Alicycliphilus denitrificans K601: one gene and its partner. The main gene of each other region encodes a partner of the protein of the gene in region 2 in a complex. Links are inferred from orthologs where the notes say so. Each region holds a gene or a part of one and is shown on either strand. Other genes may lie near its edges.

Evidence for each region.
Region 1: the proteins of ALIDE2_RS08280 (region 2) and hfq are in contact, whole or in part, in a crystal structure (PDB 3VU3), measured with the Escherichia coli proteins. The link is inferred for Alicycliphilus denitrificans K601 from one-to-one orthologs.

Annotation. Positions count from the first base shown.
Region 1 is NC_015422.1:1,491,334-1,494,403, reverse strand. What follows is about bases 53-2,805. They hold hfq (RNA chaperone Hfq), read right to left. Parts: upstream 1,677-2,805; coding sequence 1,428-1,676; downstream 53-1,427. Other genes in these bases: der (ribosome biogenesis GTPase Der), read right to left, coding at 1,754-2,805; hflX (GTPase HflX), read right to left, coding at 185-1,363; hflK (FtsH protease activity modulator HflK), read right to left, coding at 53-132. Also shown: more of hflK, read right to left, coding at 1-52; more of der, read right to left, coding at 2,806-3,070. UniProt on the Escherichia coli protein: RNA chaperone that binds small regulatory RNA (sRNAs) and mRNAs to facilitate mRNA translational regulation in response to envelope stress, environmental stress and changes in metabolite concentrations.
Region 2 is NC_015422.1:1,748,196-1,751,446, reverse strand. What follows is about bases 18-2,951. They hold ALIDE2_RS08280 (catalase), read right to left. Parts: upstream 2,247-2,951; coding sequence 789-2,246; downstream 18-788. Other genes in these bases: ahpF (alkyl hydroperoxide reductase subunit F), read right to left, coding at 2,315-2,951; ALIDE2_RS08285 (hypothetical protein), read right to left, coding at 356-733; ALIDE2_RS08290 (TolC family protein), read right to left, coding at 18-174. In the rest of the region: more of ALIDE2_RS08290, read right to left, coding at 1-17; more of ahpF, read right to left, coding at 2,952-3,251.

The DNA of each region.
Region 1 (3,070 bases), 260 kb from region 2 along the record:
CTCCGGCTCCGGGCGTTGCCCCCCCTCGCCCTTGTCGTCCCCACGGCCCCAGCGCGGGTCGTTGAGGTTGAACATCCCCCGGATGCGCTCGGGCAGCAATGCCCAGCGGGAGGCGCGATTATGAAGGTTCATGCGCAAGTTCTCTTGTTCTCTGTACACCTGTAACGTCCGGCATTGTGCCCAATCAGCCCGGAGGGCCCGGTAATTCAGCAGTCTCGCCAGGGGTCATGTCGCGCGCCGCGGCCTCCTGGACCATGTGGGCCAGCAGTTCGCGCAGTGCCGGGATTCCCTCACCCTGGCGGGCGCTCACGAAGATGCGCGGCACCTGGCGCCCGTCGAGCTCATACATGTCCTGCAGCCGCGCGGGCCTGGTCTCGGCGGGCATGGCATCGAACTTGTTGAACACGAGCAGCTGCGGAATCTCCGCCGCGCCGATCTCAGCCAGCACCAGTTGCACCTGCGCGATCTGCTCGGGATAGCCGGGGTTGGCCGCATCCACCACATGCAGCAGCAGATCGGCATCGACAGCCTCCTGCAGCGTGGCCTGGAAGGCGTCCACCAGGCCATGGGGCAGATCGCGGATGAAGCCCACCGTGTCGGACAGGGACACCGATCCGACGGCCTCGCCCAGGTAGAGCTGGCGCGTCGTGGTGTCGAGCGTGGCGAACAGCTGGTCGGCGGCATACGCCCGGGCCTTCACCAGGGCGTTGAACAGCGTGGACTTGCCGGCATTGGTATAGCCGACCAGCGATATGTTGAACGTGTCGCGCCGCTCACGCTGGCGGCGCTGCGTGGCCCGCTGGCGCTTGACCTTGACGAGCCGCTCGCGCGTGCGCTTGATGGCCTCGCCGATCATGCGGCGGTCGAGCTCGATCTGCGTCTCGCCCGGGCCGCCACGCGTGCCGATACCGCCGCGCTGGCGCTCCAGGTGTGACCAGCGCCGCACCAGCCGCGTGCTCAGGTACTGCAGCCGCGCCAGCTCCACCTGCAGCTTGCCTTCGTGGCTGCGGGCGCGCTGGGCAAAGATCTCCAGGATGAGCAGCGTCCGGTCGTTGACCGGCATCTGCAGATGGCGCTCAAGATTGCGCTGCTGCGCCGGGCTCAGGGCCTGGTCGAACAGCACCTCCTTGGCGCCATGCATTTGCGCCAGGGTCTGGATCTCGCCGGCCTTGCCGCTGCCCACGAACAGGGCGGCGTCGGGCGCCTTGCGCTTGCACGTCAGGCGCGCCACCGGCTTCAGGCCCGCCGTCTGGGCCAGCAGCCCCAGCTCCTGCAATTCGGCGTCGAAATGGGGAAGACCGAAATCCACGCCGACCAGGAGGACCGGCGTGAAATCGGTGTCGGATGATGGGTTGGAACTCAAGGCTGGCAGGCCCTTGCATGCGAAGCGCTTGCGCCCCGGCGCAGCCCCTGGCTGCGGTGTGGGTTTACTGGTTGTCCCCTTCGGCGGCTTCCGCCGTCGAGAAGTTGACGGCGCGGCCCGGAACGATCGTGGAGATGGCGTGCTTGTAGACCATCTGCGTCACCGTGTTGCGCAGCAGCACCACGTATTGATCGAAGGATTCGATCTGCCCCTGCAGCTTGATGCCGTTCACCAGATAGATGGACACCGGCACATGCTCGCGACGCAGCGCGTTCAGGAAGGGATCTTGAAGAAGCTGGCCTTTATTGCTCACGATATTCTCCGTGTTCAAGAATGTTGTTGTAAACCGGCACCTTACCACAGTCATGGTGCCGTACGCGGTTCAGGGGATCAGGATTCGTGCTTGTCGGCGTACGGGTTGCTGGAGCTCTTGAGCTCGATGCGCAGCGGCGTCCCGATAAGGTCGAACTCCTTGCGGAAGCGTCCTTCGAGAAAGCGCTTGTAGGCGTCCGTGACATGCTCCAGGGAGTTTCCGTGGATCACGATCACCGGAGGATTCATACCGCCCTGGTGCGCATAGCGCAGCTTGGGGCGGAACATGCCGGAGCGCTTGGGGCTCTGGAACTGCACGGCCTCCTGCAGCAGCCGGGTCAGCACCGGCGTGGGCATCTTGCGGTTGGCGGACTTGTAGGCCTGCACGATGGAGGCCCACAGCGGCCCTATGCCCTGGCGCTTCATGGCCGAGATGAAATGCAGCGGAGCGAACTTGAGGAAGGACAGGCGCGTCTCTATGGAGCGTTCGAGCTGCTGGCGGCCATAGTCGTCCACCGCATCCCATTTGTTCACGGCGATGACCACGGCGCGGCCGCTCTCCAGGATGTAGCCCGCGATGTGCGCGTCCTGGTCCGTCACGCCCTGGGTCGCATCGAGCAGCAGCAGCACCACGTTGGCCGACTCGATGGCCTGCAGGGTCTTGACGACGGAGAACTTCTCTATCGCCTCGAACACCTTGCCCTTGCGGCGCAGGCCCGCGGTGTCGATCAGCTCGAACTTCTGGCCATTGCGCTCGAAGGGCACCGAGATGGCGTCGCGCGTGGTGCCCGGCATGTCGAAGGCCACCAGGCGTTCTTCGCCGAGCCAGGTGTTGATCAGCGTGGACTTGCCCACGTTGGGGCGCCCCGCCACGGCAAGGCGTATGACGTTGGCCTCGGCGACGACGTCGCCCTCGCCCGCCTCGGGCAGGGCCAGGGACTTGAGCGCCAGTTCCACCAGGCTGCGCACGCCCTGGCCATGCGCGGCCGAGACGGGGTGCACCTCGCCCAGGCCCAGTTCGTAGAACTCGGCCAGGTGGGCGCTGTCCTGCATGCCCTCGGCCTTGTTGCCGGCCAGCACGCAGGGCTTGCCCAGGCGGCGCAGGTACTTGGCGATGTCGTGGTCCTGCGCCGAGAGGCCACCGCGCACGTCCACAACGAAGATCACCACGTCGGCCTCGGCCACCGCCTGCTGGGTCTGCTTGGCCATCTCGCGGTAGATGCCGCTGGATGCGTCGGGCTCGAAGCCTCCCGTGTCGATGACGATGAATTCGTGCTTGCCCTGGCGGCCGTTGCCGTAGTGGCGGTCGCGCGTGAGGCCGGCGAAGTCGGCCACGATGGCGTCGCGCGACTTGGTCAGGCGGTTGAACAGGGTGGATTTGCCCACGTTGGGCCG
Region 2 (3,251 bases):
CAGCGGCAGCGCCTGCGCCTCGGGCTGGCTCCGCCAGGCCCGCTCAAACAGGGCCTGCAGCGGGGAGACGGCCGGGGTTGCCTGGGCGGCGGCGGACGCCGCCGCCAGCCCCCAGGCCAAGGTTAGTGCGAGGGCCCGCAAGCGGGCCCGGGAAATCTTCCAGACAAATGGCATCCGATATTTCTCCATTGGCATGGCCATGGGTGAAAAATCGGCAAGGCATTGCAGGCGCTGCGGCCAAGCCGCGGCTGCGTCGATGAAAGCCAGTCCCCTCGATCACCGGAGCGGGCGGACTGCACCGCGCCGGATTCCAGTGTTTCAGTGGACCAGGGGCTGCCCCGCCCCGCCTTGCCGCTCAGGCAAGGCCCGGCCAGTTGGGGCGTTCGGGGCGCGCTGGCGCGGGAGCACGCAGCAGCGGCAATACGAAGGGCGCGGGGCGCATGGCGCCCAGGCGCAGCGCGGTGGCAGCGGGCTCGGCATACAGGGCGCTGCCCACGCCGTGACAGACGTGGCAGTCCATGTCCACGCCGCCCGTGCGCACGCTGGTGCCGTCATGGCCATGCGCGCATCCGCCGGATGCGGCTGCGGCGTGGCCGTCGTGGACCAGGTGCTGGTGGTGCCCGAAATGCGCGGCCGCGGGTGCCGTCTCATGCCCGCAATAGCTGGCCGCCGCCGCCCAGATGGACTGCAGCGGCAGGCAAGCCAGTATCAGGATGAGCAGCAGGTGGCGCATGGAAGACTCGCATTTTAAATCCGGATCGCGCGCGCTCCATGGGCGGCGGGCGTCGTCAGCCCGCGTACTCGCTCTCGGGGATGCCCAGGGCCTTGGCCACGCCCGCGCCATAGGCCGGGTCGGCCTTCAGGCAGTTGCGGATGTGGCGCAGCTGCACCTCGCGCGTGGCGCCGCCGATGGAGGCGGCCGTGTTATCGAACAGCGCCTGCCGCTGGGCCGGGTTCATCAGGCGGAACAGCGCTCCGGGTTGCGAGTAGTAGTCGCTGTCCTCGCGGTGGTTCCAGTGGTCGGCCGAGCCCTCCACCGACAGCGGCGGCTCGCGGAAGTCCGGCTGCTCGGCCCATTCGCCGTAGCTGTTGGGCTCGTAGCCGCGGGTGCTGCCGAAGTTGCCGTCCACGCGCATGGCGCCGTCGCGGTGGTAGTGGTGCGCGGGGCAGCGCGGCGCGTTGACCGGGATCTGGTAGTGGTTCACGCCCAGGCGGTAGCGCTGCGCGTCGCCGTAGGAGAACAGCCGCGCCTGCAGCATCTTGTCGGGCGAGAAGCCGATGCCGGGCACCACGCTGGCCGGGTTGAAGGCCGCTTGCTCGACCTCGGCGAAGAAGTTCTCCGGGTTGCGGTTGAGCTCCATCACGCCGACCTCGATCAGCGGATAGTCGCCATGCGGCCAGACCTTGGTCAGATCGAACGGGTTGTAGGGCACCCTGGAGGCGTCCTTCTCGGGCATGACCTGGATCATGAACTTCCAGCGCGGGAAGTCGCCGGCTTCGATGGCGTCGTACAGGTCACGCTGGTGGCTTTCCCGGTCCTTGCCGATCAGGGCCTCGGCCTCGGCGCCGGTCAGGTTGCGGATGCCCTGCTGACACTTGAAGTGGAACTTGACCCAGAAACGCTCGTTGGCCGCGTTGATGAAGCTGAAGGTGTGCGAGCCGAAGCCGTGCATGGTGCGGTAGCTCGCGGGGATGCCACGCTCGGACATGACGATGGTGACCTGGTGCAGCGCCTCGGGCAGCGAGGTCCAGAAGTCCCAGTTGTTCTGCGCGCTGCGCATGTTGGTGCGCGGGTCGCGCTTGACGGCGTGGTTCAGGTCCGGGAACTTGAGCGGGTCGCGCAGGAAGAACACCGGCGTATTGTTGCCCACCATGTCCCAGTTGCCCTGCTCGGTGTAGAACTTGACCGCGAAGCCGCGGATGTCGCGCTCGGCATCGGCCGCGCCGCGCTCGCCCGCGACGGTGGTGAAGCGCGCGAACAGCTCGGTCTTCTTGCCGACCTCGGAGAAGATCCTGGCCTTGGTGTACTTGGTGATGTCGTTGGTGACGGTGAACGTGCCGTAGGCGCCGCTGCCCTTGGCGTGCATGCGCCGCTCAGGGATGACCTCGCGGTCGAAGTGCGCGAGCTTCTCCAGCAGCCAGACGTCCTGCAGCAGGACGGGGCCGCGCGGGCCGGCCGTCATCGTGTTCTGGTTGTCGACCACGGGGCAGCCGAAGGCGGTGGTGAGCTTTTGCTTGTCGGTCATGGTGCATCTCCTGGTGGGGGAAGGAAGAAATGGGCCGGGCCCGCGGGGTGCGGTTCCGGCCCGCGGCGTCATTGCGGTACGCTGGTGCGGATCAAGTGGTCGAAGGCGCTCAAGGCGGCGGTGGCGCCCGCTCCCGCGGCGATGACGATCTGCTTGTACGGAACCGTTGTGCAGTCACCCGCGGCGAACACGCCGGGCACACTGGTCTGGCCCTTGGCGTCGATGACGATCTCGCCGAACTTGGACAGCTCCACCGTTCCCATGAGCCAGTCGGTGTTGGGCAGCAGGCCGATCTGCACGAAGATGCCTTCGAGCTCCACGCGCTTTTCCTCGCCCGTAGCCCGGTCCTTGTAGGCCAGCGCGTTGACCTTGCTGCCGTCGCCCAGCACCTCGGTGGTCTGGGCATTGAGCACCACGTCCACATTGGGCAGGCTGGCGAGCTTCTTCTGCAGCACGGCGTCGGCCTTGAGCTGGGGCATGAACTCGAACACCGTGACATGCGCCACCACGCCGGCCAGGTCGATGGCCGCCTCGACGCCCGAGTTGCCGCCGCCGATCACTGCCACGCGCTTGCCCTTGTAGAGCGGGCCGTCGCAGTGCGGGCAATAGGCCACGCCCTTGGTGCGGTACTGCTCCTCGCCGGGCACGTTCATGTTGCGCCAGCGCGCGCCGGTCGAGAGGATGACGGTTTTGCTCTTCAGCACGGCGCCGTTGTCCATCTCCACCTCGATCAGGCCACCGCTCTGGCTGGCGGGCCTGAGCGCCTTGGCGCGCTGCAGGTTCATCACGTCCACGTCGTACGCGTTCACGTGCTGCTGCAGCGCGGCAGCGAACTGCGGGCCCTCGGTGCGGGGGATGGAGATGTAGTTCTCGATGTCCAGCGTGTCGTTGACCTGGCCACCGAAGCGCTCGGCCGCCACGCCGGTGCGGATGCCCTTGCGCGCTGCGTACACGGCCGCCGCGGCGCCGGCTGGGCCGCCGCCGACGATGAGTACGTCGAACGCT